DNA from 4 places in the Erwinia sp. Eh17-17 genome. Region 4 is predicted to be linked to each of the others. Evidence: predicted binding sites of a transcription regulator. Region 4 holds the regulator's gene; each other region holds the start of a gene.
The links. The regulator LexA, encoded in region 4, represses DNA repair genes until DNA is damaged. The targets are predictions, from matches to a motif close to TNCTGTATGTACATACAGNA.
Positions count from the first base shown of each region.

Region 1: the regulator LexA is predicted to act here: its motif matches at 6,248-6,267, upstream of ABEH87_RS02625 (YebG family protein).
Region 2: the regulator LexA is predicted to act here: its motif matches at 1,649-1,668, upstream of ABEH87_RS05570 (DinI-like family protein).
Region 3: the regulator LexA is predicted to act here: its motif matches at 1,796-1,815, upstream of umuD (translesion error-prone DNA polymerase V autoproteolytic subunit).

Region 1 covers NZ_JBDFQT010000001.1:601,193-609,286, reverse strand. The annotation lists gene copC (copper homeostasis periplasmic binding protein CopC) at 1-115, opposite strand, end outside; gene ABEH87_RS02655 (DNA polymerase III subunit theta) at 280-510, shown strand; gene ABEH87_RS02650 (carbon-nitrogen hydrolase family protein) at 579-1,337, shown strand; gene exoX (exodeoxyribonuclease X) at 1,350-2,015, shown strand; gene ABEH87_RS02640 (prolyl oligopeptidase family serine peptidase) at 2,012-4,069, opposite strand; gene ABEH87_RS02635 (DUF533 domain-containing protein) at 4,203-4,856, opposite strand; gene ABEH87_RS02630 (sugar phosphate isomerase/epimerase family protein) at 5,056-5,874, shown strand; gene ABEH87_RS02625 (YebG family protein) at 5,926-6,231, opposite strand; gene purT (formate-dependent phosphoribosylglycinamide formyltransferase) at 6,371-7,549, shown strand; gene ABEH87_RS02615 (bifunctional 4-hydroxy-2-oxoglutarate aldolase/2-dehydro-3-deoxy-phosphogluconate aldolase) at 7,585-8,094, opposite strand, start outside.
Region 2 covers NZ_JBDFQT010000002.1:45,525-53,618, reverse strand. The annotation lists gene ABEH87_RS05585 (glycosyl hydrolase family 28-related protein) at 1-354, shown strand, start outside; gene ABEH87_RS05580 (hypothetical protein) at 653-853, shown strand; gene ABEH87_RS05575 (hypothetical protein) at 875-1,114, opposite strand; gene ABEH87_RS05570 (DinI-like family protein) at 1,382-1,627, opposite strand; gene ABEH87_RS05565 (YgdI/YgdR family lipoprotein) at 1,783-2,007, shown strand; gene ABEH87_RS05560 (class I SAM-dependent methyltransferase) at 2,118-2,855, shown strand; gene ABEH87_RS05555 (MBL fold metallo-hydrolase) at 2,856-3,530, opposite strand; gene ldcA (muramoyltetrapeptide carboxypeptidase) at 3,548-4,471, opposite strand; gene emtA (membrane-bound lytic murein transglycosylase EmtA) at 4,668-5,303, shown strand; gene ABEH87_RS05540 (flagellar regulator YcgR PilZN domain-containing protein) at 5,307-6,044, opposite strand; gene ABEH87_RS05535 (GlsB/YeaQ/YmgE family stress response membrane protein) at 6,247-6,495, shown strand; gene treA (alpha,alpha-trehalase TreA) at 6,557-8,094, opposite strand, start outside.
Region 3 covers NZ_JBDFQT010000002.1:56,807-64,900, forward strand. The annotation lists gene ABEH87_RS05605 (hypothetical protein) at 1-67, shown strand, start outside; gene umuC (translesion error-prone DNA polymerase V subunit UmuC) at 94-1,356, opposite strand; gene umuD (translesion error-prone DNA polymerase V autoproteolytic subunit) at 1,359-1,778, opposite strand; gene ABEH87_RS05620 (hypothetical protein) at 2,106-2,426, shown strand; gene ABEH87_RS05625 (hypothetical protein) at 2,629-3,057, shown strand; gene ABEH87_RS05630 (hypothetical protein) at 3,066-3,671, opposite strand; gene icd (NADP-dependent isocitrate dehydrogenase) at 4,146-5,396, opposite strand; gene rluE (23S rRNA pseudouridine(2457) synthase RluE) at 5,500-6,156, shown strand; gene ABEH87_RS05645 (NUDIX hydrolase) at 6,204-6,677, shown strand; gene mnmA (tRNA 2-thiouridine(34) synthase MnmA) at 6,738-7,856, shown strand; gene hflD (high frequency lysogenization protein HflD) at 7,881-8,094, shown strand, end outside.
Region 4 covers NZ_JBDFQT010000014.1:37,950-46,043, forward strand. The annotation lists gene plsB (glycerol-3-phosphate 1-O-acyltransferase PlsB) at 1-1,603, opposite strand, end outside; gene ABEH87_RS20965 (diacylglycerol kinase) at 1,731-2,099, shown strand; gene lexA (transcriptional repressor LexA) at 2,206-2,814, shown strand; gene dinF (MATE family efflux transporter DinF) at 2,898-4,220, shown strand; gene ABEH87_RS20980 (CsbD family protein) at 4,436-4,645, shown strand; gene zur (zinc uptake transcriptional repressor Zur) at 4,732-5,241, opposite strand; gene ABEH87_RS20990 (conjugal transfer protein TraF) at 5,710-6,960, shown strand; gene dusA (tRNA dihydrouridine(20/20a) synthase DusA) at 7,113-8,094, shown strand, end outside.

The sequences.
Region 1 (8,094 bases), on a different contig from region 4:
GGCTACCGGCCGGATTAACCGTGGTATATTCACTTTTAAGGTGGGCATGAGCGGAAGCCTGCTGGGCAAACAGTGCGGCGATTAACACGCCGGAAACCCTGAAGAAGTGTCGCATATGTCGCAATTATCCTTAACGGGACGCAGCCCCTTGCTGCTGAGGCCGAAAGAATACCCCGCATAAAATCGGGTGTCGAGATGATAGCAACTATCAATGGGCCGCCAGACTTGCTAATCCGTGCCTTCTGCATTATTTTCTGCCTCTCAATACGGGGGAATAGCATGAGTTACAATCTGGCCACATTGCCGCAGGAAGAAAAAGATAAGGTCAACGTCGATCTGGCAGCGGCCGGCGTCGCCTTTAAAGAGCGTTACAATATGCCGGTGATTGCCGAGATGGTGCTGCGTGAACAGCCTGAAGCCCTGCACGACTGGTTCCGCGAGCGTCTGACTCACTACCGCCAGGCTTCTCTGTCACTCTCACGCCTGCCGTACGAACCTAAACAAAAATAGTGCCTTGTGTTTTTTTGCCGCTTCGGTTGAGATAAGGCCCTTACCTTACGCTTAACGGTGGGTTTTCTATGTCCAGTTGGACTATTGCGGCAGCGCAGTCAGGTTCACGTCCGGGCGATATCGCCTGGAATATTCAGCATCATCTCGACTTTATTCAGCAGGCGGCCTTACATGGCGCAGACCTGCTGATGTTTCCTGAACTTTCCCTGACAGGCTATGAGCTTCCGCTGATGGCTGACCTTGCGCTCTCGCTGGACGATAGCCGCCTGCACCCTTTTGCCCACGCTGCCCGTCAGCATCAGATGGGCATCAGCATCGGCCTGCCGTTAAAAACGGACGATAATGTGCGCCTCTCAGCGCTGACATTCCTGCCGGACGGTACGCGCATCGCCTACAGCAAACGTAATCTGTTCGGCCCGGAAAAAGCGATCTTCACTGCGGGTGATACCGTGCCGATGTTTGGCTATCAGCATCACCAGGTGGCGCTGGCTATCTGCGCTGATATCAGCGTGGAGGCCTATGCGCGTGACGCATCGCGGCGCGGTGCCGATCTGTATGCCACCAGCGTGCTGGTCTCTGAGCAGGGTTACGAGACCGACTGTGGCTATCTTGCCCGCTGGTCGCGGGATTATCAGATGGCGATTATCATGGCGAACCACGCCTGGCCCACCGGGGGATACCAGTGTGCCGGGAAAAGCGCCTTCTGGGATCAAAACGGCCGCCAGATCGTACGCGGTGGTGAAGGTGAACAGCTGATTGTTGCGCAGCGTAACGGTAATCATTGGCAAGGAGAGACGCATTCGTTACCCTGCCCGCCAGTTCTGTAAACGGGAGAAGTTATGTTACGCGTGATAGACACGGAAACCTGCGGCCTGCAGGGCGGTATTGTCGAAGTCGCCTCAGTGGATGTGATTAACGGACAGATCGTCAATCCCATGAGCGATCTGATTTCACCCGATCGCCCTATCAGCCCGCATGCTATGGCTGTCCACAAAATTACCGAAGCGATGGTGCGCGGAAAACCCACAATTGAACAGGCCATCGGACGCTATCACGGCAGCCCGTATTACGTGGCGCACAATGCCAGCTTTGACCGCCGCATGCTGCCGGAGATGCACGGTGAGTGGATCTGTACCATGGCGCTTTCCCGCCGCCTGTGGCCGGGGCTGAAATACAGCAATCAGGCGCTGCGTGAATCCCTGCAGCTGGAGGTTACCCCGCCTGCTGACCTGCACGCGCACCGGGCGCTGTATGACTGCTATGTCACCGCCGCACTGCTGATTCGGATTATGTCCTACAGCGGCTGGGATCCCCAGGAGATGATCCGCCGTATGCAGGTACAGGGCTCGTTCAATACCTTCCCTTTTGGCAAGTATCGCGGGCAGAAAGTGGATGATGTGGCGAAGAAAGATCCGGGATATTTAAAGTGGATGCTAAAAAATATCCCGGACCTGAAGCCCGACCTGCGCAGTGCGATGGAGCGGGCGCTGAGCGCAACGGATTAAGCGGGCGTCTTCAGCAGGCCGCTGTCCAGCCCGATAAGAAACGCATACTCCAGCGCAACGTCTTCATAGGCTTTGAAGCGCCCTGACTTTCCGCCGTGGCCGGAGTCCATATCGGTGTGCAACAGCAGCAGATGGTCATCGGTCTTCAGCTCACGCAGTTTTGCCACCCATTTTGCCGGTTCCCAGTACTGCACCTGGGAGTCGTGCAGCCCGGTGGTGATCAGCAGATGCGGATACGCCTGCGCCGTCACGTTGTCATACGGGCTGTACTGCCGGATGTAGTGATAATACTGTTCATCCGCCGGATTACCCCATTCATCATACTCGCCGGTAGTCAGCGGGATAGATTCATCCAGCATGGTCGTAACCACATCAACGAACGGCACCTGCGCGACCACGCCGTGGAAGCGTTCCGGCACCATGTTTATCACCGCCCCCATCAGCAGCCCGCCGGCACTGCCGCCCATGGCATACAGTTTTTCCGGGTCACCATACTTTTTCTCGATCAGCGCATCGGTAATATCGATGAAGTCATGGAAGGTATTCATCTTATTCAGCAGGCGGCCGTCGTCGTACCACTGCTGGCCCATCTCGCCGCCGCCGCGAATATGGGTCAGGGCAAAGACAAACCCACGGTCCAGCAGGCTCAGGCGGCTGGCGCTGAAATCAGCATCCATGCTGCTGCCGTAGGAGCCGTAACCATACACCAGCAGCGGATTCGTTCCCGGCTGATAGCGGTCTTTGCGGTAAACCAGGGAAACCGGCACGTTCACACCGTCACGCATGGTGACCCAGTGGCGCTCGCTGCGATAGCAGGCAGCATCAAACCCCTTCACCTCGGTCTGCTTGAGCACCTCGCGTTCACCGGTATCCAGATCCAGCTCAAACAGCGTGTCCGGCGTGGTCATTGACGAATAGCCGTAGCGGACTTTGCTGCTCTCCGGGGTGGGATTGTGACCAATCCAGGTGACGTAGGCGGGATCGTCAAAGGCGATACTGCTGCTTTCCCCGCTCTGCCAGTTGATCTGACGCAGACGGGTCAGCCCCTGCTGACGTTCCTCCACCACCAGCCAGTCACGGAACAGCGTATAGCCCTCCAGTACGATATCGGCTCGCGGTGCGATGAGCGCCTGCCACTGCTGCTCATCGGCCGTCTCAGTGCGGTACAGCCCGAAATTGATGCCCTCGCGGTTGGAGCGAACGTAGAAATGGCCCTGGTAGTGATCGACGCTGTATTCGTGGTCTTTACGGCGCGCGCGGAACAGCTGCGGCTGCGCATCGGGCTGCGCGGCATCCAGCAGCAGGATCTCGCTGGTGGTGCTGCTTCCCAGGGCAATGGCGACATACTCTTCCGACGTGGTCTTATAGACGCTGACGTAGAAGGTGTCATCCAGCTCTTCATAAACCAGCTGGTCCTGCTGCTGAGGCGTGCCGAGCGTATGTCGCCATACCTGGTAAGGCAGCAGCGTCTGTTTATCTTTCAGCACGTAATAAAGCGTTTTTGCATCACTGGCCCACGCCATCGCAGAGGCCACGCCTTCCAGCACTTCCGGATACCATTCGCCGCTCTCAAGGTCGCAGAAACGAATGCCGTAAACCCGGCGTGACAGGAAATCTTCGGCCACCGCCATCATCTGATTATCGGGGCTGATGGCCACGCCGCCGAGGGTATAAAACTCACTGCCAGCGGCACGCTGATTACCGTCCAGCAGCGTATCCCAGCGCTCCGGGGTAGCCGTATCGGCAGGCTGACGGGCGTAAATCGTGTACTCATTGCCCTCTTCATAGCGGCTCTGATAGCGATACCCTTTTTTTACATACGGCACCGAATGGTCCCGCGCCGGAATGCGCTCAATAAGTTCCTGTAACAGCTCCGCCTGCAGGGCCTTTTGTGGCGCCAGCTGCTGCTGGCAGTAGTCGTTTTCCGCGCGCAGATAAGCCAGCACCTCTGGCGCTGTACGCTCATCATCGCGCAGCCAGTAGTAGTTATCGATACGCGTATCGCCGTGCAGCGTCATCGCGTGGGGAATTTTTTTCGCTTCAGGAGGTGTCATAGTCTCTTCGCAGTTGCTGGGTCTGTCAGTAAGGTTGGCAGCAACCTGACTGATTCACAAGCGGTTATCATTAACCGGTAACAATTTTTCAGGGGGATATTTTTGCGGGCGACGGCTGTCGCCCGCAGGGGGATCAGGCAGGAAGCTTCTGTTTCTCAGCACGAATATCACTTTCGATTGACTGACGCACATCAACAGGGATTTTCAGCGCATCGCCCAGCGCCTGCAGGTAGCTGCGCTCCATAAAGTGATCGACATCGATCACCAGGTTACTGAGGAAATAGACCTCAAGCGCTTCTTCTTCGTTCCTGACGTCAGCCGCCAGTTTCTGCGGATCCAGAGGGGAGTCGATAGCACGCTGCACCAGCTGCTCACCCTGTGTTCCCAGGCCAGACTGACGGAGATGTTCATCAATCGCTTTTCGCTCATCGCTATCGATATGACCGTCACTTTTGGCGGCAAACACCAGCGCTTCAATCAGGCGCTCAGCGCGGCGATCGACCGATGAACTCTGCTGACCAAACTGTGGCTGGTCCTGATGGGTTTCGCTGACGCGCTGTTTGTATTTATTCCACAGCAAAGCGCCTGCTGCGGCACCGCCGCCGATGATGACCGCATTCTTTCCGTATTTCATCAGCAGGTTGCGCGAAGATTTGCTGGCAATCAGCAACCCTGCCAGGCCACCCAGCGCGCCGGGCGCCAGCATCTTACTCAGCCCTTCTCCGCCAGCAGAGGATTTACCCGCCTTACCTAATACCGTCTGAATCTGTTGCAGCCAGTTGCTCATAGTCGACCCTTGTTTGCCAGAAAACACCACAATAGAGCAGCCCGCGTCAGGAAACGTCAAATGGTGCAAAGGCTGTAAAATTTCAGCGCCCTGGACAGCCGATTGTACAGAGCTTATCCGCTCAGCCGCAGAGAGTTTGTCGGAACACAGCGAGAGATCTACCCTGAAAAGGCAATACCGCAGAAGAGGAACGCGACGAATGACATTTTTATCAAACCCCCTGTTTATCAATACTGTCCTGCTCGGCGGCAGCAGTGAAGAGAAGCTGCGCGCCGCAGCGGCGGCGGGATTTAACCAGGTGGAGCTGTGGCAACAGGATGTGAGCAACGCCGGTGGCGACGCCGCCGCGCTGGCAGAGCTGTGCCGGCAGCTGTCGCTGGGGCTGACGGATTATCAGGTATTGCTGGACTTTGATGGCGCGCCGGACGCCCGGCGCGGGGATAAGCGGCGTGAAGCGTTAGACATGATGAAAACCGCACAGCGCCTTGGGGCCTCTACCCTGCTGGTACCGGCCTCTACCGATGCGCAATGCTGTGAAGCGCGTATCGACGACGATTTACGCTGGCTGACTGAACAGGCGGCCGGGCATAATCTGCGCATCGCGTATGAGGCCATGGCCTGGAGTACCCATGTCAGCCACACCGCAGCAGCGTGGCAGCGTATTCAGCAGATCGACGCGCCCAATCTTGGGCTGGTAGTGGATGCGTTTCATATCTTTGTGCGCCGGAGAACGCTGGCTGACCTGGAAGGCATTCCCGCAGAGAAGATTTTTCTGGTGCAGCTGTCAGACCTGGACTGTCAGCCGGATGCACAGCATCTGGTCGAAACCGCCCGTCATCACCGCCTGTTACCGGGCGAGGGCCACTATCCACTGCGGGCGTTGCTACAGCATTTAGCACAGATCGGATATCAGGGACCGCTGGGGATGGAGGTGTTTAACGATCAACGCCACGCTGCCGATCCGTTCGCAACGGCAGAGGCAGCAATGGCGTCGCTACGCGGTGTGCTGAATAAATGATGACTGAAAGGCTGGCCAGGAATTCATGGCCAGCCAAAACAGTGAATAAGATCAGGCGGATTTAACTGCGCGCAGTTTGCCTTCGACATTCTCTTCGCTGTCATCAGCGGGGGTGTTCTCTTCCGGCAGCTTGCCGCTGCGCAGGATCTGCTGCAGAGCCTCTTTATTTTCCGCCATAAACATCCCCAGCGCTTCACCCTGCTGCTCTTCCACTTCCAGCGGGCTGGCGATCAGCCAGTCAGCAAAAACCTCTGCCAGGTCGAGCATTTTGTCGTAAGCATCCGCTTCTTTTTTGCTGGCAAATGTCATCTTTTCCTCACCTTTTCTGACGACAACGTATTTGATTTCAACAGCCATGATTTCGTTCCTTTTTAACTGTATTTTTATACAGTATATCAGCGCTGCTTTTTTGACTCAAGAATAAACTGCGGGATGATCGCGCAAACGTTTTCGTTTATACTGCGCCCGATTTTTTCACTCCATTCAGGTAGAGATTATGACAACTCTTGGAACTGCGCTGCGCCCTAATGCAACCCGTGTAATGCTGTTAGGTTCAGGTGAACTGGGCAAAGAAGTGGCGCTGGAATGCCAGCGTCTTGGTGTGGAAGTAATTGCCGTGGATCGCTACGCCGATGCCCCCGCGATGCACGTTGCCCACCGCAGCCATGTGATCAATATGCTGGATGGTGCTGCCCTGGCTGCCGTGGTGGCGCTGGAAAAACCGGATTTTGTCGTGCCGGAAATTGAAGCTATCGCCACCGATATGCTGATCGAACTGGAGAAGCAGGGCCAGCACGTGGTTCCCACCGCGCGCGCGGCGAAACTGACCATGAACCGCGAAGGTATCCGCCGTCTGGCCGCAGAAGAACTGGCGCTGCCCACCTCTACCTATCGCTTTGCCGACAGCCACGAAGCCTTCCTCACCGCTGCGGATGAGATCGGCTTTCCCTGCATCGTCAAACCGGTCATGAGCTCTTCCGGCAAAGGGCAGAGCTTTATTCGTGAAGCCGCACAGCTGGACGCGGCGTGGGAATATGCCCAACAGGGTGGCCGTGCAGGTGCCGGTCGGGTGATCGTTGAAGGTGTGGTGAAGTTCGATTTCGAAATCACCCTGCTGACCATCAGTGCGGTGGACGGTATCCACTTCTGTGCGCCGATTGGCCATCGTCAGGAAGACGGCGACTATCGTGAATCGTGGCAGCCACAGCAGATGAGCGATCTCGCCCTGCAGAGTGCGCAGGAGATTGCGCGCGACGTGGTGAACGCGCTGGGTGGCCGGGGTCTGTTTGGCGTTGAGCTGTTTGTCTGTGGTGATGACGTGGTGTTTAGCGAAGTCTCACCGCGCCCGCACGACACCGGGATGGTGACGCTGATCTCTCAGGACCTGTCAGAGTTTGCCCTGCACGTTCGGGCTTTTCTCGGCCTGCCGGTTGGCGGTATCCGTCAGTACGGCCCGGCTGCTTCGGCGGTGATCCTGCCAGAGTTGGACAGCAGCAACGTGCAGTTTGCCAATCTCTCTGCCGCACTGGGTGCGGGGTTACAGCTGCGCCTGTTCGGTAAGCCAGAGATTCAGGGCAAGCGCCGCCTGGGCGTGGCGCTTGCAACCGGCAGCGATATTGACGATGCGGTACAGCGCGCCATTCATGCCGCTGCCAGCGTAAACGTCAGCGGTTAACCGGCCATGGGGCGGCTTTGCACCGCCCCTCAATATCAGCGTGCCCCTGCGACGGCTTCCTGCGCCAGGCGGGTGATACGATCGTAGTCCCCCGCTTCCAGTGCGTCTGCCGGCACCAGCCACGATCCGCCAATACACAACACGCTTTTCAGCGCCAGATAGTCACGGTAGTTAGCGGGCGATATGCCCCCCGTCGGGCAAAAACGCACCTGAGGGAAAGGTCCGCCAATAGCCTGCAGGGCTTTCACCCCGCCGTTGGCTTCCGCCGGGAAGAATTTAAACTCACGCAGACCGTAATCAAGACCGGTCATCAGTTCAGAGACGGTACTGATGCCGGGGATCAGCGGAACAGAACCCTCGACGGCGGCTCTGAGCAGGGGCTCGGTCAGCCCAGGGCTGATGATAAACTGTGCCCCGGCATCGGTCACTTCTTTAAGCTGCTGCGGGTTAAGCACCGTACCTGCACCGACAATCGCTTCCGGAACTTCTCTGACCATCGCTCTCAGTGCATCCATCGCACAGGGAGTACGCAGCGTGACTTCCAG
Region 2 (8,094 bases), on a different contig from region 4:
GTGAAGTACAAACGAAGTTATGAAAATATCGTCGAGGTGTGGGTCAAACTGAAGGCCGGCAGCGGCGACACGATGTTCAATTTACGCTCAACCGGCCCGACCCGTTTTGAGTCCGGGGAATGTTCCTTATTTACGCCGGACCTGAGTGAAACCACAGATGCAACGGAAATTGGCACGGTGACGCCGAATGCCCGTCTCAGTTTACATAACGGGCTGGCAGGCTTCGGAGCAAATGAAAACGGCGTGGCGAGCGTGGCAACCAGCGTGGCGTCAGCCCCCGTCAGCTCAGTACCGGTAGGCTATGTCACGCTCAATATTAATGGTATCGATCGCAAACTGCCGTACTACAGCTAGCGAACTTAAAAGAGAGTAACCGCCCTTAACCGGGCGGTTTTTGAGTTATTGCTATCACTTGTCTGAATAGGAGTGTTTTCACGGGAGAATAGCTGAATATGCATGATAAACCCTCAGCACCTGGAAAGGCTTGCGTGACTTTTAAGCTGACGTTAATCTCAATTAACCGGGGTAAAACCTGTTTTAGCGTTTAAATGCCTGAAAAACCGTCGTACAAACATTTAAATCCCCTCGTGGGGTTGTGATGTTGCCACCACGCTACGTAAAATAGGTCCAAAAGTTAAATCAGGAGAAGATCGTGTCTGAGACTGTGACGGGTGAACACTCATTTGAACGTCTGGAAGAAGCAAAAAACATTGCCCTTGGCTGGCGGATTGTGGGGCAGATGCCGCCGCAAACGCTTGAGGAAGCCACCCAGATGCTGCGTGACAGTTCAGCCTTTGCGGCAAAAGTCTGTGATTTGTTGACGGAAGAACTGGCGGCACAAAAACGACGTTGATGTGGTTCGCTCTCTCAGCGCTTACGGCCTGGCCACATCGCTGTGATGGCGAAAGCGCGACCACTCTTCCCAGCAGTTGTCCGGGTCGATATCGCTGAAGTTCTGTGACGGGTCGAGCGCGCAGGCAATGCGGTCGGGTATCGTGACGCAGATAACCGAATCGCGCAGCGCTTCTACCTCCTCGCGCGTCAGGTTTTCCCCTTTCTGCCGCTCGGCATCGCTGAGTAATCCCATCAGTGACGGAATATAAATTGTGGCCATGGTTGTCCCGGAAATTGCTCTCTTATTGTGATGGTTAATTTTTCGGCAGTCGGCGGGAAAACTTTAGTGCGGGCGTCACAGGGCAGGAAAACAGATGATAATGATTGATGTCTCAGGTAAAAAAAGCCCGCGAAGAGCTTTAATGCGGGCCAACACCAAGGAAATCGATTACCAGAAATGATAGGGTGATTTTTAATAAATGCAAATGAAATACCCCTTCATTGTGCACCAGGTTCAATTTTTTTGGCTGACCGCACGACTTATACATCAAAATTCTTCAGATACCATCCACTGGTCTGCTTCATCGAACATCTCTTCAATGATGCGCAGCAGCGTAGATTTATCACTTTTGCTGGCGTCGCTTTTCACCCCGTTTGCCTGCATGGGCTTCACTTTGACCTGGGCGTCAGGAAAAACCCGCTGAACGCGTTTTTCCAGTTCGCTGAGGATCAGCTGCTCGGCGTTAGGCAGACCGGCGACGTTGCGCTTGTCATAAATGAGTTCAACAAACATTTTGGCTCCTTGTGCAATTTTTGCTGGATAAAAATACAGGTATCTTCTGCCGGGTTCAAATACTATTTCCCTTCGAATGCAAAGAAAGGCAGCAAACAGCAAAACCGGGTCGGGTGTGGGACTAAAATAGAAAACGGCTTAACAAGGAGAATCCTATGAACAAAGGAATTGCAGGCTGTTTGTTGCTGTTGATGGTCGGGTTGCTGGCCAGCTGTAGCAGTGACCATATTATGCATATGCGCGATGGCAGCACGGTCGTTGTGGAGGGAAAACCCCATCTGGATAAAGCTAGCCGGATGCTGGTCTACACCGATGCGACCGGACGAACTCAGGCAGTCAATCTGGATGAGGTTAAGGGCATGTCCCGGCTAAAAAACTAATCGTTCCGCTTATCGCCCCGCAGTGAAACTGTTTCTCTTTATCGCCCTTGTGGCTAAAATAACGCCGTCTGTGTCGATGACACAGACGTAACGGATAAAGGGAACCATCTATGGCACAAAATATTTATGACAATCCGGCCTTTTTCGCCGGGTATGCCACATTAAACCGTTCGACGCAGGGACTTGAAGGCGCGCCGGAGTGGCCCGCCGTGCAGGCGTTGCTGCCTGTACTGAAGAACCGCAATATTGTTGACCTCGGGTGCGGCTATGGCTGGTTCAGCCGCTATGCCTGTCAGCAGGGCGCTGCGTCAGTGCTGGCGCTGGATGTTTCTGAAAAGATGCTGGCGAAAGCCGTCTCGCTGGGGGATGACCCGGCGATTGACTGGCAGCGTGCCGATCTGGAAACGCTACAACTTCCCCTTCAGCAGTACGATCTCGCCTGGAGCGCGCTGGCGCTGCACTATGTTGAGGCTCTTCCGGCGCTGTTGCGTAATGTGTTCGCGGCGCTGAAGCCGGGTGGGCAGTTTATCTTTACGGCTGAACATCCGATCTATACCGCGCCGCGCCATCCGGGCTGGAAAATTGATGCGCAACAGCAAAAAAACTGGCCGCTCAGTGATTACCAGCGTGAAGGCGAGCGCGTAACGAACTGGTTTGCCGATGGGGTAATCAAACACCACCGCACGCTGGGGAGCTGGGTGACTCAGCTTATTGACGCCGGGTTCATCATAACGGCGCTGAACGAGTGGGGGCCAACGCCGCAGCAGATTGCACAGCAGCCAGCGCTGGCGGAAGAGCGGGAACGGCCGATGTTGTTCATCATGGCCGTCACCAGACCGCAGGTGTAACTAATGGATGCCGGTCTGCCCGACAGACTGGCGCAGGTCCAGCACATTATTTTCCGCCTCATCCAGCAGCGCCAGCCACTGGCGCACGTCCACTTCCTGCCAGGCCAGATGCCCGATGGTGGTTCCCATCAGCACCACGTCAGGACGCAGCGCGCGATAAAATTCCAGCGTCTGACGTAGCGCATTTTCATTGCTCTCTTCAACCAGCACGGTCACCCAGCGGCCGTGAGACAACGTGACAGTGTCACCGACAAACAAGTAGGTTTTGCCATATGGAGAGGCGTACAGGTAGCTGGTACTGCCGGGAGTATGACCGGGCGTCGGGACGACATGAAAACTGCCACAGTGGACTTCAGCGCTATTGAAGGTGTCGTCGGCTTCTGCAAAATGGCTGACCTGGCCTAACGCCCGTGCATGGCAATAGAGCGCGGAATTAAACCGCTGCTGCAACAGGCGTGTGGCCGGACCGGCTTCATGCCAGTGGGTAAGATAATGGCGGATCATCCCGCCACATTCGGCGATCGTCTGGTGGTCCTCCGGGTTTTCAACCCTGGAAATCAGCATGTTTCCACGCAGATGCTGCAATAAAAAGCCGTGCATCATCAGGACGGGTTCGTCTTCACTGGCGGGAAACTCTGGAGTGGAAACCCAGAGGTCTTCATACAACTGTTTCATACCTGCGCTCCCAACGATCAGCGCAGCACTGGATATCCTGAAATCTGGAGCGAAGCGGCGGTATCTTCTACCGTCAGTAAACCCCGGGCGCCCAGGGGCAGGGTGACGGTATCGGCACTGTGGCCAAACTGCAGGTCAGTCACAACCGGGAGACCGGTCATATCGCGTATCAGGTTCCAGACGCTGCTGAAGTCGTAGCCGTTGTCATAGTCAGTCGAAGTCGTTCCGCTAAAGCTGCCGGTGACAATGGCACTCTGGCGGGCGAGAATACCGCACTGATGCAGCTGTAACAGCATCCGTTCAATGCGGAAAGGGTGTTCATTAACATCCTCGATCACCAAAATACCGCCGCGAATGTCGGGCATCCAGGGGGTACCAATCAGTGAGGTAATCATTGCCAGGTTACCGCCCCATACGGTGCCGGATGCCTGAACCTGTTGTGAGACTGTCGTCCAGTTAAGAGTTAATTTAGGCGAAGTTAGCGCGCGCCAGAAGTGTTCAACGGTAAATTCAGACAAAACCTCAGCGCCAAAATTGCCTGCCAGCATCGGCGCGCTGAAGCTTTTCACGCCGCTTTGCGTCAGCAGTGCCAGCTGAATCGCCGTGAAATCACTGTGGCCGCACAGCGCTGTTGGGGCATCGGCCAGGCGTGAACGCAATGCCGGGTAGTCGATAAACGGCAGCAGACGCGTGGCACCATAGCCACCGCGTACGGCCAGAATGATGTCCGGTAACGGATTAAGCTGTGTCAGGTCGTTGATATCGGCCAGCCGCTGGCTGTCGCTACCGGCAAAACGCTGCTCGCGCCGCGCAATAATGCCGCTGTTCTCTACCCGGTGGCCGTCAGCCTGCAAACGGGCGACGCCGCGCGCCGCTGCCGCAGGATTGTGGCAGTAGCCAGAAGGTGCCACCAGGTGAATATGTCGGGGAGTTGTCGCCATAATGCCCACTTTGATGTTTTTTTGTGCGCCGGGAGTGAATTATTTTCAATCCAACGCTGTCCAATAAATTCGATGATGACGAATAGCGGGCGTAAAGTCATCAAAGCACAGCACAATTTAAGAGTTACGGTAATTTTCTAATGACTGGCAACCCGTATGATAGGTGTGAAGCTAAGGCTCAGAGGATAATAAAAGCGTGAGAAAAAGCGTGAAAACCGCGGCGATGATCGCCGCATTATTGCTGGCTGGCTGTGCCAGTGAACCCCAGAGAAAAATTGTTCGTCAGCCTGACACCCCGTTGATCCAGGCTCCGCCTTCACAGGTGGCCAGCGCGTGGTCGATGATGACCGAGCAGGCCGCTCAGCGCAACGGTGTGGATCAACGACTGGTTGAAGCGATTATTGCCGTGGAGTCGGGTGGCAACCCTGGCGCAGTCAGCCGGTCAAACGCCATCGGCCTGATGCAGATTAAGGCCTCAACGGCCGGGCGGGAAGTTTATCGTTCAAAGGGGCTGCGCGGGCAGCCCAGCAAGTCTGAACTGCGCGATCCGGTGAAGAATATTGATATTGGTACGGCCTATCTGCGTATCCTTCAGGAGCAGCAGCTGGCGGGGATCCGCGATCCGAAAACCCTGCGCTATGCGACCATCGTTTCTTACGCTAACGGCGCCGGAGCGCTGCTGCGCACCTTCTCACGCGACCGTGACCGGGCGATTGCGATGATCAACGCCATGACGCCAGAAGCCTTTTATCAGCATGTGCAGAATAAACATCCGGCAGCCCAGGCGCCGCGTTACCTGTGGAAGGTCACAACCGCCTATCGCACTATCTGATGATCACTGGAAACGGTTGGCTTTATCACGGGCCAGCCGCTCCAGCGAGAAAATCACCTGTTGTAGCGCGCGTTCCTGACTGGCATTCAGGGACAGAAAACGGAAACTGAGACGCGGATTAACAATGGTCTCGTTTTTGTTGCCCACCACGCTGCGTTTACCAATGGCGATCAGCTGCACATCGACTTCAAAACGGCCATATTCCTCCATTTCGACGCGCAGCTGTTTAATGCTGTCACCGTCTTTCAGCGTCTCCGGCAGTACGCTGTCAGACAGCACGCCAATCCCACCCAGCGACAGATCCTGCAGGCGCATGCGGCTTTCACCCGAACCATCAGGCCAGGTGATATAGCAATAAAATACGGGATTCAGTGGAGCCATGACGCGGAAAAACTCCCGGCGCTGGATCATCCACAGCAGCTCAGGGAGATCGGCGGAGAAAGCCGGCAGTCCTTCATATTCCGAAAGACGAAGAGAGGACAGGGCTAACTCAACTTTGGCTCCGCGCGTTTCAGCGCTGATGTGCAGGTCGTGAGCGTCCTTCGCCAGCTGGTTATCGTAATCATTGCTGCCGAAATCGAACACCATACTCTCTTTGTCAGCGTGCAGCAGTCGTGTGATGAACTGACCGCGCCCGTGTGTCACCATGATGGGGGTTTGATTTTCCTGCAAATCGCGCAGTACTCCAAGAACCGCCAGCGGCCCACGTTTCAGATATTGTTCTTTGTCGTCCTCTTTCACATCCGGCTCCAGGCGAATAGCAAATCATGCGCGTTAGCGACCCTGTAACGTTTATCGGCATTCCTGACGCGGGCTTGATAGCGATTGACTAAAAAAAAACAGAAGAAAGTTTGGATTTAAATCACAGACTTAGAAACCTCGCCTATACTTAGTGCGATTTATCAGGCACTGCACAACATCAGAAGAGATTAAGGAGTTATCAATGGGTATTCTTTCATGGATCATTTTTGGTCTGATCGCCGGTATTATCGCCAAGTGGATTATGCCAGGTAAAGACGGCGGTGGTTTCATTATCACGGTTGTTTTGGGTGTGGTCGGTGCCGTTGTAGGTGGCTGGATCAGCACCTTCTTTGGCTTTGGCAGGGTCGACGGATTTAACTTCGGCAGCTTTGTTGTTGCGGTAATTGGTGCCATTGTGGTGCTGTGGATCTACCGTAAAGTCCGCAGTTAGCGCCAGATGTATAAAAAAGGGAGGCTCAGCCTCCCTTTTTTTGCGCTAAATCCGGGTCAGACTACTTTGCCGGTTTTGCTGCGCTGATATCTCCGACGTTATTACAGGTCACGCCTTTCGGGCAGTAAAGGTCCATCAGTTTCAGGGTGACGCCGTTGGTCCAGCCAAAGCCATCCTGTAAGGGATACTCACCGCCGCCCCCTCCGCCCAGCCCTTTGCCTTCCACCACGTACTTCTCAACCAGCTTGTGCTCTTTATCGTAGGTGGCCTGCACGTTTTGCAGGAAGCGCATGCCGATCTCTTTCGCCAGATCCTGCTTGCCATAGTGATTCAGCCCCTCAACGGCGGCCCACTGCAGAGGTGCCCAGCCGTTAGGCGCGTCCCACTGCTGGCCGTTGTTGACCGTGGTGGTGACCAGCCCGCCTTCTTTCAGCAGCTGTGCTTTGACAGCATCAGCAGTGCGGCTGGCATGCTCATCGGTCGCGGCCTGCAGATAGAGCGGGAACAGCGATGCCGCCGTCAGCTGCGGGCGTACCTGCGCTTTCTGCCAGTCATAATCCGCGTACCAGCCCTGCTTTTCATCCCACAGGTAGCGATTTATGGCATCACGTCGCTGGGCGGCGCGTTCGCTCAGCCGTTTGCTGGCATCCTCATTTTTTGCCACCTGATAGGCGTGAGCGAGGGTATTTTCCAGGTGGAACATCAGGGCGTTCAGATCGACCGGCACGATGCGCGTGGTGTGGATGGTGGCGAGGTCACCGGGTTTATCGAACCAGCGCGAGCTGAAGTCCCAGCCCGATGCTGCCCCGGCGCGCAAATCGCGATACAGCCCGGCTTTATCACGCTGCGGGGCTTTTTCGGCCGTGGCGATATCATCCATGTAGGATTCGGTACGTGGAACATCGCGTGCGTCCCAGTAGCGGTTCAGGACGGTGCCGTCTTTCAGCTTCACCACACGCTTGCTGGCCGACCCGGCCGCCAGCGAAGCGCTGTCGGCATCCGCCATCCAGTAGTTATACTCTTTCTCCAACTGCGGCAGATACTTGCGGTAAACATCTTCACCGTCATGTTTTGCCAGCAGGTCCACCATCATGCTGAAGAACGGCGGCTGCGAGCGGCTGAGATAGTAGCTGCGGTTCCCGTTGGGAATATGGCCGTATTTATCCAGCTCGGCGGCAAAGTTATCCACCATATCCTGTACCCGGTCCCAGTGTCCGCTCTCTGCCAGGCCGAGCATGGTGAAATAGCTGTCCCAGTAATAGACTTCGCGGAAACGGCCTCCCGGCACTACATACGGTTTTGGCAGCGGCAGCAGAGAGTCCCACTTATTGGCCTGGCTGGCGGAACGCGTCAGTACCGGCCACAGGCCGTTAATATGCTCACGCAGGCTCTGACCGGCGGGTGGAACATACTTATCGCCTTCGGCAGGCAGGGTGAAGTTGGTGGCAACAAAACGCTTCAGATCGAAGTTGCTCTGCTGTTTCTGCATCTGCCAGTCGCTGAGGATCGCGGTGGGATCCTGCTTAGGCACGGCGTCGGCAAACGTTTTCTGGTCGGGATAGAGTTTTGCTGCCTGTACAGCGTGGAATAGCGGCCCAA
Region 3 (8,094 bases), on a different contig from region 4:
GCCGGGCGTTCTGCTGACACTATGGCACCAGTTTGAAGAGCGGATGCATCTGCGCGGCGGGCACTGACCGATACCTCCCGAGGCTGGCTGAGGCTATTTCGCCACGGGAAAGTCGGTGTAACGCGTGGTATAAGCCGGAGAAAGCATCTCCCGCTTCATCGCCCAGCTTTTTTCTATCCCCTGCCCGGCAAACCACACCTTGCCCTTACCCGACTGATTCAGCTCATCCAGCACGCTCATCAGCGCTTCGCTGTTGGCTTTTGGCTGACATTCGTCAAACAGGCTGAGCTGCGCCACGCCTTTGCTAAAGAAATCACCCAGCATCACCCCGGCTTTCATATAGCGGTGCCCCTCCACCCAGATACGGTCAAGCGCCTCCGTAGCCACGCGAATGATGTCCCTGGTGTCGTTAGAGGGGGCAAGCAGCGTGCCTGAAGCCTGATTACCATAGAACACCTCCCCTTCAGCATGGGGGCTGGTTCGCAGAAAAACGCTGATAAAACGGCAGAACTGCTTATCCTTACGCAGCTTTTCTGCGGCACGTTCCGCATAAGCGCAGATGGCCTGATGCATCTCTTCATAGGCGGTAATCCGGTGGCCGAATGAGCGGCTGCACATTATCTGCTGCCTGGTGGGCACAAACTCTTCCATATCAAGGCATGGCTCCCCGCGCAGCTCGCGGGCGGTTCTTTCCAGCACCACGTTAAAATGTTTGCGGATAACCCAGAGAGAACTCTCCGCCAGCTGCAGAGCCGTCTCAACCCCCATCAGATTCAGTTTCTTACTGATCCTGCGCCCGACGCCCCATACCTCTTCCACCGGCACCAGCGCCAGAAGTTTACGCTGGCGATCGACAGAAGAAAGATCGACCACGCCCTCCGTTTTGCGCCACGTTTTAGCCGCATAGTTGGCGAGTTTTGCCAGCGTTTTTGTCGGCCCGATGCCCACCCCCACCACCAGGCCGGTTTGTTTGAGGATCTGATTGCGCATCTGGTGACCAAACACATCCAGTGCCATGCAGCTTTCGACTCCGCTGACGTCAATAAAAGCTTCATCGATAGAGTAAATTTCAATGCCCGGTGATATCTCCGCCAGTATCGTCATCACCCGGTGGCTGAGGTCGGCGTAGAGCGCATAGTTAGAGCTGAAGACATGGATATGCTGGCGCTGCAGCTCCTGTTTCAGTTTAAAATAGGGGGCACCCATTTTGATTCCCAGCGCTTTGGCTTCAGCAGAGCGCGAAATCACACAGCCATCGTTATTCGATACCACCACCACGGGTTTTCCCCGCAAGTCAGGACGAAAAACCGTTTCGCAGGAGGTATAAAAGCTGTTCACATCCACCAGCGCAAACATGGTTATTTATGCGCCTTGAGGGTAAAGGTTACTACTCCGAAAATTTCCAACTCTTCCTCGCTGAAAAAGGAGATCGCGGCGTAATGGCGATTATGGGGGATAAGCTGTAAAGAGGGTCGGGTACGCAGTTCCTTAACCGTAAACTCCCCTGCCACGGCGGCCACCACAATGTCACCATGAACGGCGGTCAGTGACCGGTCAACGATCAGCAGATCGCCGTCAGCAATCCCTGCCCCGCACATCGAGTCGCCGCTGACCTTAATAAAGTAGGTAGCGCTGGGGTGCTTAATGGCAAACTTGTTGAGGTCGAGCCGATCTTCAACATAATCCTGAGCCGGGCTGGGAAAGCCACAGGGGACACGTTCGATAAACAACGGCAGGGGTACAGCATCAGCGCTGTCAACTGGTCGGATAAACTGCATAGTAGAAATCTCAATAACACTGTATTTATGTACAGTATCGTTGAATCTGCGCGGCGATCAAGAGGCTTGCGGTAAGATTGCGGAAAGCATCTGAAGTCACGGGGAATTTAGTTGATCGACTCATTCCGCAGTTCGGGTCAATGCCGCGATTGGGATAAGTGTACGCTGAGGCCACAATGTCTGATTGTTCGACATCAGACCTTTAAAACATACACATTTTCAGCGCGATAAAAAGGCATATGAATGTAAACATTCACTGGTTTAATCAATGTTTGATTATCTCTTGTAAGATAAAGGCCCCTCAAACATATAAAGGAATATATTCATTTGAAAACGTCAATCATTGTCACCTCGGTTATCGTCAGCGCTATCCTGAGCGGATGTGCCGTGCAGAATGACAAAACACAATTTCACGGACTGGGCTTAACCTATCAGTCAAATGTTAAAACGCTGGATAACGGCAACTACTTTACCGAAGTTGAAGCCGCGCCTTTTGCTGGCAGAATTAAAAGTGCCATTGGCACCGCGACTAAAAATGCATCCGACTTTTGCAGCGTGAAAAATAAAGCGATGAAGGAAGTGAGAATGGATATAGATACTCACCTGCTCGTTAACGGTGTTGCCCGCCTGACGTTCCAGTGCGTATAACTCTCCGCAGGAAGGCGTTTTTATGATACAAGAAGGGGCGCTGTGACGATGGCCCTGATGGGGCTCCTCCGCAACCGGGAGAGCCCCACTTAGCGTTTACGCCCTGTATGCCGGATGAATAAAAAATTCCCATACAGGCACACAGCCTCTGGCTCAGACACTCCGTTAACGGGCCACTCACGCCCAAACCAACAGGCGCATTATGTTCAAATACCCGGCTTCAGCATCCTATGATGAAGAAAGTGATACATATGAAATCAGCTTTCGCGACTTCAAAACAGCGCACTCCGTCGCCTACGACGAGGAAGATATTGAGCTGGAGGCGAGCGAAGGCTTAACGGCAGCCATTGGCGACAGCATCAGCTCTCGCCTGCTCATACCTGAGGCATCGCCAGCGCTGCCGGGGGAAATTCTGGTACATATCCCGGTGCTCACCTGCCTGAAAGCCGCGCTACATAATGCCATGATGCAGACCGACACCCGTAAAGCTGACCTGGCGCGCAAGCTCAACATGAACAGCCAACAGATTGACCGGCTTCTGGATGTGGAGCATGCATCAAAGATCGACGCTTTAGAGCAGGCGTTGTACCTGCTGGGCCGTGAAGTGACGGTGTCAATCAAGGCAGTCTGAGTTCGTCCTTACTGATTTTTACTTAACAGTTCTCCCAGCCGCACCTTTACTTCCTCAGGAGGAAGTAAAGAAATATGCAGACCGTGAGCATCCAGCGTGAAAAAACCTTTGCACAAATCAGGCATATCATTGTACTGCGTGTTTAACTGTTCTGACGCCAGGATAAAGCAGCTATACCCATAGTGTTCGACTAAGTAAGGAAGACCAAACTCAGATCGTAACATCTCATATTCCTGATAGGGATAGCGCGTCTGTGCAGGTAGTTTTCCGATGATATCCGAAAGCTTACACATCAGCGGGGTGACCTCTTTTTCAGTGGCATAGTGCGTATAACCGCGAATGGCCACTAATCGCATGTCTACATAGCGTTCCTTCCTGAACGCAGCGAGGAAAAAGCTCTTCAGATCATGCCTCTGACACTGTAAGACCAGGGCCTGTAATATCTGATTACGGCTGAAAATATCTTTTGATGTGATATAGAGCGTTTTGAAAAACTCCACGTCCTCATCCGTGAACTCATCGAACCGCATTTGTACCATAGCCTCACGGTAAACAGGGTTATCCTTGTAGCCCCTTTTCCCCACCAGCTGTTTTACGGTTTCGATAGTCGTCATGCCACTCTCCAAAATTTAGAAATGCCCACGCCAGAACTTACCCCCTCCTTTTCAACAGCCGAAAAAGATTGAAGCGATTGTACGATAAGTAAGGCTGAATAGTCAGAATTTGCTGGCCCGTCAAAATCAGCCGCAAACCAATCAATATCATGCTGACAGAGGGAAAGGCAGTTAGTGGTAATGGCAATACTGCCACTTACTTTGCAGGTTGACGCGACGTGAGAGAATTTGCCATTTAATAGTAAACAGCCAGCATAGAGCGCTTCAGATATCACGAGATAGTTAGCAGAGTTGATTAGGACAAAAAAATAAGGAACAGACCGACAAATATAATGATGATCGAGGCAAAGATTGGATCGGGGTCGTGGTCTAAACTCGGTTGGATTTTTGTACGGTTTTGGGGAATTTTCGGGGAAGACTTTTTGTAGCGTTGAAATGATGGCGGGAGCACAGGGCCCCCGCCGACAAACACACTTACATGTGTTTAATCATCGCGTCGCCAAACTCTGAAGCTTTCAGCAACTTAGCGCCTTCCATCTGACGTTCGAAGTCATAGGTCACGGTTTTAGCAGCGATTGCGCCTTCCATGCCTTTAACAATCAGGTCAGCGGCTTCGAACCACTCCATATGACGCAGCATCATTTCTGCGGACAGGATGATAGAACCTGGGTTCACTTTATCCTGGCCAGCGTACTTAGGTGCTGTACCGTGGGTGGCTTCAAACAGGGCACATTCGTCACCGATGTTCGCACCCGGAGCAATACCGATACCGCCAACCTGCGCCGCCAGGGCGTCAGAAATGTAGTCACCGTTCAGGTTCATACAGGCAATCACGTCATACTCGGCCGGACGCAGCAGGATCTGCTGCAGGAACGCATCGGCGATCACGTCTTTAATGACGATCTCTTTACCCGTGTTCGGGTTCTTCACCTTCATCCACGGGCCGCCATCGATCAGCTCGCCGCCGAACTCTTCTTTCGCCAGCTGGTAACCCCAGTCTTTGAAAGCACCTTCGGTGAACTTCATGATGTTGCCTTTGTGAACCAGCGTGACGGAATCACGGTCGTTCGTGATAGCGTACTCAATGGCTGCACGTACCAGACGCTGGGTGCCCGCTTCTGAACATGGCTTAACGCCGATACCGCACTGCTCAGGGAAGCGAATTTTCTTCACGCCCATCTCATCACGCAGGAACTTGATGACTTTATCAGCTTCTGGTGTACCCGCTTTCCACTCGATACCGGCATAGATATCTTCGGAGTTTTCGCGGAAAATCACCATATCGGTGTCTTCCGGGCGTTTCACCGGGCTTGGTGTGCCGGTGTAGTAACGAACAGGACGCAGGCAGATATACAGATCAAGCTGCTGACGCAGGGCAACGTTCAGGGAACGAATACCGCCGCCGACCGGGGTGGTCAGTGGGCCTTTGATGGCAACGCGATATTCTTTAATCAGATCCAGCGTTTCTTCTGGCAGCCAGACATCCTGGCCGTAAAGCTCTACCGATTTCTCACCGGTGTAAATTTCCATCCAGGAAATCTTACGCTCACCGTTGTAAGCTTTCTGCACAGCGGCATCAACAACTTTGATCATCACTGGAGACACGTCAACGCCAATGCCATCACCTTCGATAAACGGGATGACTGGATTGTTAGGTACGTTGAGTTTTCCCTGCACCAGGGTGATTTTCTGACCTTCCGCCGGAACAACTACTTTGCTTTCCATTAACCTCTCCTTCGAGCGCTTTTTTTTGTTAATGACTTGTAAGATGCGCGTCAATACTACTTGAATATTGACTCCGCGCCAATCATCTCAGGATTGCGGTATAATGCGCTCATTGTTACTAAGTGCAAAGACCATGCGAAAATCTTCCCTGACGAATCATCATCCTGGGCGTTCTGCTGCCCGCCGAACCACCAGACCTGCCGCGAAAGGCCCGCGCTGCGTGGTGCTGTTTAACAAACCCTTCGATGTGCTGCCTCAGTTCAGCGATGAGGCCGGACGTCGCACGCTGAAAGATTATGTGCCGCAGCCTGATATCTATGCTGCCGGGCGTCTGGACCGTGACAGCGAAGGTCTGATGGTGCTGACCAATGACGGCGCCCTCCAGGCCAGGCTGACCCAGCCTGGCAAACGTACCGGAAAAATCTACTACGTGCAGGTAGAGGGCGATGCGCAGGACAGCGATCTGCAACCGCTGCGTACTGGGGTAAATCTGAAAGATGGCCCCACCCTGCCCGCCGGGGTAGAAAAAGTGGCCGCCCCCGACTGGCTGTGGGAGCGGCAGCCCCCCATTCGGGAACGTAAAGCGATCCCGACCTGCTGGCTGAAAATCACCCTGTACGAAGGGCGTAACCGTCAGGTCCGGCGAATGACGGCACATATTGGTTTTCCCACCCTGCGGCTGATCCGTTTCTCCATGGGTACGTTACAGTTACAGGGGCTGGCGCCCGGTGAGTGGCGTGATATCAGTAACGAAATCTGACTTTTATGGCGCAGTTGTCTGCGTGAAATAACCGAATGGAGCACACTATGTTCAAACCGCACGTCACCGTGGCCACGGTAGTCCAGGCTGAAGGACAATTTCTGGTGGTAGAAGAACGCGTGCGTGGCCGCACCACCTGGAACCAGCCGGCAGGCCATCTGGAAGCCGATGAAACCCTGCTTCAGGCGGCGGTGCGTGAACTGTCGGAAGAGACCGGCATTGATGCCGTCCCACAGGCCTTTTTACGCCTGCACCAGTGGATTGCCCCGGATAATACCCCGTTCCTGCGCTTCCTGTTCGCACTGGATCTGCCAGAAATGCTGGAAACCTATCCACAGGATCGCGATATCGACCGCTGCTGGTGGCTGCCGCCGCAGGAGATTATCACCTCTAAAAAACTGCGCTCGCCGCTGGTAGCGGAAAGCCTGCAAATCTATCAGACCGGGCAGCGCTACCCGCTGGCGATCCTCAGCGCTTTCCAGTGGCCTTTTAGCGAGAGTGCGCAGGTCGCCGACGCATGATAGAATGCTGCGCAATTTTATCAGAGTCGCCTTTAACGGCTCCTTAAAGTCGGACACGCAATGTTGAACAGTTCTAACAGCCAGAAAAAAGTGATCGTCGGAATGTCCGGCGGCGTTGACTCCTCCGTTTCCGCCTGGTTGCTACAGCAACAGGGTTATCAGGTTGAAGGCCTGTTTATGAAAAACTGGGAGGAGGACGATGGCGAAGAGTATTGCACCGCCGCCGAAGACTTAGCCGATGCCCAGGCCGTCTGTGACAAACTCGGCATCTTTCTGCATACGGTCAATTTTGCTGCCGAATACTGGGACAACGTTTTCGAACACTTCCTGGCAGAATACAAAGCCGGACGTACCCCAAACCCCGATATTCTCTGTAATAAAGAGATCAAATTTAAAGCCTTCCTGGAGTTTGCTGCCGAAGACCTGGGGGCAGACTATATTGCCACCGGGCACTACGTGCGCCGCCAGGATGTTGACGGGAAAAGCCGCCTGCTGCGCGGGCTGGACGGTAATAAAGATCAGAGCTACTTCCTTTACACCCTCGGTCACGAGCAGATTGCACAAAGTCTGTTCCCGGTCGGTGAATTAGAGAAACCGGAAGTGCGCCGCATTGCGGAGCAACTGGAGCTGATTACTGCGAAGAAAAAAGACTCTACCGGCATCTGCTTTATCGGAGAGCGTAAATTTACCGAGTTCCTCGGCCGCTACCTGCCTGCACAGCCAGGCCCGATTGTCTCGGTTGACGGCGACACCGTTGGTCAGCATCAGGGTCTGATGTACCACACGCTCGGTCAGCGGAAAGGGCTGGGGATCGGCGGTACCAAAGACGGTAATGAAGAGCCCTGGTACGTGGTGGATAAAGACGTGCTGAACAATGTGCTGGTGGTGGCTCAGGGCCACGACCACCCGCATCTGATGTCGGTGGGGCTGATTGCTCAGCAGCTGCACTGGGTGGATCGCGAGACGCTGACCGCCCCGCTGCGCTGCACGGTGAAAACCCGCTACCGTCAGGAAGATATTCCCTGCATCGTCACCCCGCTGGATGCAGAACGTATCGAAGTGCGTTTCGATCAGCCCGTCGCGGCCGTCACGCCGGGGCAGTCGGCGGTATTTTATCTGGATGATGTCTGCCTCGGTGGCGGCATCATCGAACAGCGCCTGCCGCTGGTTAACGCGTAATACGGTCCGTATACAGGAGTAAACGTGGCGAAGAATTATTATGATATCACCCTGGCGCTGGCGGGTATCTGCCAGTCTGCCCACCTGGTGCAGCAGCTGGCGCACCAGGGCCAGTGCCCGCCCGACGCTCTTAAAACATCGCTGAACAGCCTGCTGGACCTGAACCCGTCCTCTACGCTTGCGGTGTTCGGCAATGACGAAGCCAATTTGCAGTTTGGCCTGGAAACCTTGCTGGCTG
Region 4 (8,094 bases):
CCAGCAGCGCGGTGACACACAGGTTCATGGCATTGGCCGCCCCTGCGTTGTTGATGCGCACCATCACTTTCTGGGCGATGTCGTTGACTGCCGGCGTTAACCACGCCGGGCGCTGAGCTTCGATCGGGTCGATGGCTTCGCGCCATTCTGGCACCTGCTGATTCAGATAGGCGACCAGCGGCAGAGGTTCCCCAAAGTTGACATAGCCCTGGCCGAGGTTGCGCAGCTTACGCAGGCCCCGCACCATCGACATAAAGCCCTCTTTCTCTTTGGTCGCGCCGCGCAGCTCTTTGGCGTAAGTTCCCACTTCCATCACGTGCTCGTATCCGATGTAAATCGGCACCAGAGTAATCGGGCGGTTGCCGCCGCGCAGCATGGCCTGAATCGTCATCGACAGGGTGCCGGTTTTCGGGTCGAGCAGGCGACCGGTACGGGAACGGCCCCCTTCCACGAAGTACTCAACGGAATAGCCCCGGGTGAACAGCTCGCCGAGGTATTCACGGAACACCGTGGAGTAGAGTTTATTGCCCTTAAACGTGCGGCGGATAAAGAACGCCCCCAGGCGGCGGAAAATCGGGCCGGCCGGCCAGAAGTTCAGATTGATACCGGCAGCAATATGCGGCGGCACCAGCCCCTGGTGATACAGCACATAGGAGAGCAGCAGATAGTCCATATGGCTGCGATGGCAGGGAACATAGACGATTTCATGACCGTCCTGTGCCAGCTGGCGCACGCGTTCACCGCCGTTGACGTTGATCCCCTGGTACAATTTGCTCCAGGTCCAGCCCATGATGCGGTCGGTAAGACGAATCGCTTCGTAGGAGAAGTCGGCGGCGATCTCTTCCATCAGCTCAACGGCATTCTGCTGGGCTTTTTCAATGGAGATTTTCTTGCTGCGCGCTTCATCATCGACCGCTTTGGCGATCGCTTTGGACTGTAACAGTTTATTGAACAGATCCTGACGGACCGGCAGACGAGGGCCGACAGCCGCCAGACGTTGACGGGCAAAGTGCATACGCGCCACGCGGGCCAGCTTCTGCGCAATAATCTTATCCGTACCGTGCTCCGTGGCCATATGGCGCAGTGAGACCATCGGAGAGAAGCGCACAAAGCTGTCACGACCCAGCCAGATCACCGCAAAGAACTTCTGGATGCCGTTGAGCATCCGCAGGTGCGGCTGTTCGTCACCCTGAACCTCGCGACCGGGCGCACGGCCAAACATCACCGAGACCGGGACCATCTGCACATCCAGTTCAGGATGATTACGGTGCAGGTCCAGATATTCGTGGAACAGTTTGACCGACTGCACGTTCGGGACAAAATAGGGAAACACGCGCGGGCCATCATGGATAAACACATGACGTGGCAATACCGTACCGTCGATCTCCAGCGGTTCCAGAGGATCGGGAAGGTCTTCTTTGCGGCACTGCTCACGAAGCGCGAGGAGATCGGCCTTTGAATCATAAGGCAGCACATACATAATAGGGCGCGACGTATCAAGCCCGAGTTCGGCAACCGGTTCAGACGGGATTGCCTTACTTTTTACCAGAAATTTAACTGGTAGATTCAATAAGTTATAATATAATTTACGCCAACCTGACATAGACAACATGAAGCCTCTTGTTAGCAAAGCGCCGCAAGCATACCAGAAAGCGCCAACAGAATCTGTGGTGTTGAAAAACCTGTAGTTCCACTCATTGACGTTAAACTTCTCAAAGGGTTCCCTGATTATGGCAAATAATGTCACCGGACTGACTCGAATCGTAAAAGCTGCCGGATACTCGTGGCAAGGCCTTCGCGCCGCGTGGCAGCATGAAGCGGCTTTCCGCCAGGAAGCGGTTGCTGTAATTATTGCCATAGCCGTGGCCTGCTGGCTGGACGTCGATGCCATTACGCGGGTGCTGTTAATTGGCTCGGTGGTGATGATTATTATTGTAGAAATATTAAACAGCGCCGTCGAAGCGGTGGTTGACCGCATCGGCAGTGAAATTCACCCTCTGGCCGGACGGGCAAAAGATATGGCCTCCGCCGCCGTGCTGTTAACTATCTTGCTGGCAATTTTTGTCTGGATCATGCTGTTAGTGCCACATTTGCGATGAATTTTCCAAAAATCGCGACAAACGGCATTTCGCCCAAGTTTAGGTTTTCAATGTCTAAATACCTGTATATACTCACAGTCGACTGTATAAACAACCAGGGGGCGGGATGAAAGCACTAACGGCAAGGCAGCAGCAGGTTTACGACCTGATTCGCGACCATATTAATCAAACTGGTATGCCACCGACGCGCGCAGAGATCGCCACGCAGCTTGGTTTCCGTTCCCCGAATGCGGCTGAAGAACACCTGAAGGCCTTAGCGCGTAAAGGCGTGATTGAGATCGTCTCCGGCGCGTCTCGCGGTATCCGTTTGATGATGGAAGAAGAAGAAGGTCTTCCATTGATTGGTCGGGTCGCAGCGGGTGAACCCCTGCTGGCAGAGCAGCATATCGAAGGCCACTATAAGGTTGACCCTGACCTGTTTAAACCGGGTGCCGATTTCCTGCTGCGCGTTAGCGGCATGTCGATGAAAGATATCGGCATTATGGACGGTGACCTGTTAGCGGTACACAAAACGGAAGAGGTGCGCAACGGCCAGGTCGTAGTGGCGCGCATTGACGACGAAGTGACGGTAAAACGCCTGAAAAGGCAGGGTAACACGGTGCAACTGCTGCCGGAAAACCCGGATTTCAAACCTATCATCGTTGACCTGCGTCAGCAGACGCTGACCATCGAAGGTCTTGCCGTCGGCGTGATACGAAACGGCAACTGGCTGTAAACGTTACTCCCCGCTAAATTATGCGCGCCGCACCTGCGGCGCGTATTAATATCCGTTGTTGGTTTTAACCATGATGGACTGTGATGAAACTGCTTACCTCTGCGGATAAAAACCTCTGGCGGCTGGCGCTGCCCATGATCCTGTCTAATATCACCGTGCCGCTTCTCGGCCTGGTGGATACTGCTGTTATCGGCCATCTCGACAGCCCGACTTATCTGGGCGGCGTCGCCATTGGCACTACCATCACCAGCTTCCTGTTTATGCTGCTGCTGTTTTTACGTATGAGCACAACCGGGCTGACGGCGCAGGCTTTTGGTGCCAATGACCGGCAGGCACTGGCCCGTGGGCTGATGCAGCCGCTGCTGCTGGCGCTATGCGCAGGACTGCTGTTTATTCTGTTTAAACAGCCGCTCACTCATCTGGCACTGAGCGTAACGGGCGGAAGCGATGATGTCCTGCACCAGGCCGCGCTGTTTATGCAGGTACGCTGGCTCAGTGCGCCGGCGACGCTGGCAAATCTGGTACTGCTGGGCTGGCTGCTCGGCGTGCAGTACGCCCGGGCCCCGGTGATCCTGCTGGTGGTCGGCAACCTGGTGAACATCCTGCTCGATCTGTGGTTCGTGATTGGCCTGAAGTGGGGCGTACAGGGGGCTGCGGCGGCTACTGCCATCGCTGAGTATGTCAGCCTGATTGTCGGCCTGCTGCTGGTGTGGCGGGTCATGGTGCTGCGCGGTCTGTCACTCCGGCTGATGCTCGGAGCCTGGCGCGGAGACCTCGGGCGCCTGCTGCGCCTCAACCGCGATATCATGCTGCGTTCACTGTTGCTGCAAATCTGTTTCGCATCACTGACCATTTTTGGTGCGCGGCTGGGCAACGATATTGTGGCGGTCAATGCCGTGCTGCTGATGTTTCTTACCTTTACCGCCTATGCGCTGGACGGCTTTGCCTATGCGGTCGAAGCCTGCTCTGGCGAAGCCTACGGGGCGCGCAACAGCCAGCAGCTTCTCAGCGTCTGGCATGCCGCCTGTCGACAGGCGCTGGCGGTGGCGCTGGGTTTTTCACTGCTCTATGCCCTGTGGGGCGCACAGATTGTCGCGCTGTTGACTTCCCTTGCGCCGCTGCGCCAGCTTGCCGATCAGTATTTAGGCTGGCAGGTGCTGATGCCGCTGGCAGGCGTCGGCTGTTACTTACTGGATGGGATGTTCATTGGTGCCACCCGCGCCAGTGAAATGCGTAACAGCATGGCTATTGCAGCACTCGGCTTTGGGCTCACGCTGTGCAGCGTTCCCTGGCTGGGTAACCATGGGCTGTGGCTGGCGATTACGCTGTTCCTGGTGCTGCGTGGAGTGACGCTGTGGGCGATCTGGCGGCGGCACTGGCGTAACGGAACCTGGTTTGCTCAGTGAAACATTTACTTACGTAACCCGATTTTTATGTATCATTATGAATTAAAACATCTTTTTACGGTTTTCAGGCAGTGCGGCAGGGTGTTTACGGCTGGAACGCTATTTCTCTACTACAATTATCTCTGTGTCAGGCAATTGACAAGATAATTATCTGGCAAACAGGCCGTATCCCGGGCTGTTAAAGCTGTTTTAACCCAAGGTAGAGGAATCACATCATGAATAAAGACGAAGCCGGCGGTAACTGGAAACAGTTTAAAGGTAAAGTGAAAGAGCAATGGGGCAAGCTGACCGATGACGACCTGACTGTCGTTGAAGGTAAACGCGATCAGCTGGTCGGGAAAATCCAGGAGCGCTACGGCTACCAGAAAGACCAGGCCGAAAAAGAGCTGAAAGACTGGGAAACACGTAACGATCATCGCTGGTAAGCCAGCGAAGAGTTAAACCAGGCTCCTACCCGGCACAAGGACAGTGCCAACCCCTTTTGTACCTCCCCCCTTCGCTATCTTTCTTATCAACGCCCGCGTTTTTTACTCTGCACGCTGTGATAGTGCTGGCACGCATCCTGACGGGTGCAGGCTTCAATTTCTCCGCACTGCTGACAAAATCCATGTGCTTCTATCACGCTGTGGCCGAGGGTAAAGCCTGAATTCAGGGCCAGCGATTGTAAAATATCTTCCACGCCATCGGCATGCTGCTCGGTTACTGAACCGCAGCGGTCACAGATCAGCATGGCTGAAGTGTGCGACGGCTCTTCAAAGTGATGGCAAACCACATAGCTGTTGGTGGACTCCACGCGGTGAATAAACCCCTGCTCCAGCAGAAAGTCGAGCGCCCGGTAGATGGTAGGGGGCTTTGCCTGAGGTTCTGAAACACGCAGTAAATCCAGCAGATCGTAGGCGCTAATCGCCCCGTTTTGCTCGCTCATCAGGCGCAGGACCTCAAGGCGCTGTGGCGTCAGGCGCACGCTGCGTTGCTGACAGATAACTTCCGCCTGCGACAGGATTTTTTCTGCACTGGTAATCTTCATTGTTCCCCCTCAGGCTATTTCAGAATGTTATTTTATCACGTCTGCCTGCAAACGCCGAGTTTGCCGTCTGACCGACTCCGCTGCTGCGGTGTGGCGGGTCAACTCCAGTTTCTTCTGGTATTGGTGTTAAGCGCTGAAGGTTAGAAAATTTTAATGTTTCACATCGCGCCATCAGGTCCATCCTTTTTTTATTCAGTCGGGTTAATCTTATTTGCAGTGCTTAAGGTTCATGTCTACCTTTTGCAAAGGGCTCTGCGCGTTTATCGCTGAAAAAAACAGGTGTTAAACGTTCAACTGTTAGCGTGATAACAGATTAATAAAATGGCAATGACCTGATAAGCCCACTCATCTTCTCTCAGTTCACAGCAATGAAATACTGCCTTTATGTTCATTATTCAGGCATTCAGTTATGCGTGTCTCTGCGCATTCTCTTTTTCATTATCTATGGTGGGTTTCGGGTCAATGGCACATAAATTTAATGCACTTATCGGTTTTTACCGTCCGGTCGTCTTGCCCGCTCTGCTGCTTGCGCCACTCAGTGGTCTGGCAGCAGGTAACTATTTTGATGCCCGTAATGATGCCATGGGGGGAACCGGCGTTGCGTCTTCCACCTATGGTTCAGCAGTGCTGGCTAACCCGGCGCTGATGACGAAAGCCAAACCGGAAGATTCAGTCACTATTATTTTGCCTGCGGTCGGTGCACAGCTGAGTGATAAGGGCAAGCTGGTCAACAAGGTTGATGACCTGACGGATGCCGTCGATAATTATAAAGACCTGGCTAATAACATTACTTTCCCTATCTCTTTTGCCGACATTGAACGCGCTCAGGGCGCGGCTGGCGATCTTGCCGAACGACTGCGTGAGATCAAGGGCCAGAAAGCCTGGGCCAAAGCCGGTGCCGCCTTCGCGGTGACGGTACCCAATGAGGTGCTGCCTTTTGCATTTGTCACGAAAGCCTACGGCACGGCCTCGGTCGTAGCGGATGTGACACAAAGCGATATCGACTACCTGCAGGGCATTGCGGATGGCACCCGGATCCCGACAAGCCAGGGCCTGAACAGCCTGACGTCTGCCGGGCTGGGACGCGCAGCGGTGGTCTACGATATGGGTATTGCGGTGGCGCATGAGTTTGATATCGGCGGTCAGCCGGTTTCACTGGGCGTGATGCCGAAGCTGCAAAAAACCACGCTGTATAACTACAGCGCCTCGGTCTACAGCTATGACAAGTCAGATTTCACCAACGGTAATTATAAAAACAACAACACCGGTTTTAACCTTGATGCCGGTGCCTCTACCGACCTGGGTGAAAACTGGACGTTGGGCCTGAGCGCACAGAACCTGATCTCACGGGATATCGATACCAAAGAAGTCAGCGGTTACCAGGATACCTATCAGATCCGTCCGCTGGTGACCTCCGGGGTATCATTCCACACCGAGCGTCTGACGACCGCGCTGGACGTAGACCTGACCCCAACCAAACGCTTTAAAACGCAGGATGACAGCCAGTATGCTGCCGTCGGTGCGGAATACCGTCTGCTGGACTGGTTGCAGCTGCGTGCCGGTTATCGTGCTGACGTGAAGTCCAACGATACTGATGTGTTCACCGGGGGCTTTGGTCTGTCGCCGTTTAACAAGGTCCATCTGGATCTGGCCGGAATGGTCGGTAAAGACAATACCTGGGGTGCCGTTGCCCAGCTGAACTTTACCTTCTGATTTTTCTCTGTCGTGGCTGACCCTCTGTTCCGGTCAGCCCGCAAACAAGGACGACCGGAAAAAAAGGTCGTCCTCTACAGGATCTCCCCCTGCCGTGCTATCATTGCGCACAATATCGTCACCCCCTTTCTGATACAGAGTTAGCGCTTTTCATGACCGAAAATTTACCTGCACACCGTTTTTCCATCGCTCCGATGCTCGACTGGACCGATCGCCACTGTCGTTACTTCCATCGCCAGCTGACCCGGCAGACGCTGCTGTACACCGAAATGGTCACCACCGGCGCGATTATTCACGGCAAAGGTGACTATCTGGCCTGGAGCCACGAAGAACAGCCGGTCGCCCTGCAGCTGGGCGGCAGCGATCCGGCAGCGCTGGCGCAGTGCGCGAAGCTGGCGGAAGAACGCGGCTATAACGAGGTGAACCTCAACGTCGGCTGCCCGTCCGATCGCGTGCAGAATGGCCGCTTCGGTGCCTGCCTGATGGGTGAGGCGCAGCTGGTTGCCGACTGCATCAAAGCGATGCGCGATGTGGTGTCTGTCCCGGTGACGGTAAAAACCCGTATCGGCATCGACGACCAGGACAGCTATGAATTCCTCTGCGACTTTATTCAGCGCGTTGCGGAGCAGGGCGGCTGTGAGTCGTTCATTATTCACGCGCGTAAAGCCTGGCTTTCCGGCCTCAGCCCGAAAGAGAACCGCGAAATCCCGCCGCTCGACTACGAGCGCGTCTACCAGTTAAAACGCGATTTCCCGCAGCTCACCCTGTCGCTTAACGGCGGTGTGAAGTCGCTGGAGGAAGCCCGGTGCCATTTACAGCATCTGGACGGCGTGATGATGGGCCGCGAAGCCTATCAGAACCCTGGCCTGCTGGCGCAGGTGGACCAGACGATTTTCGGCAGCAGCGCGCCGGTGGCTGACTCCGTGGCGGTGGTTCGTGCGATGTACCCGTACATTGAGCGCGAGCTGACGCAGGGGACTTACCTCGGTCACGTCACACGCCATATGCTGGGTCTGTTCCAGGGGATCCCTGGCGCACGCCAGTGGCGTCGTTACCTGAGCGAAAACGCTCACAAAGCGGGCGCAGGCGTCGATGTCGTGGAGAAAGCCCTGCTGCTGGTCGCAGATAAAGTTC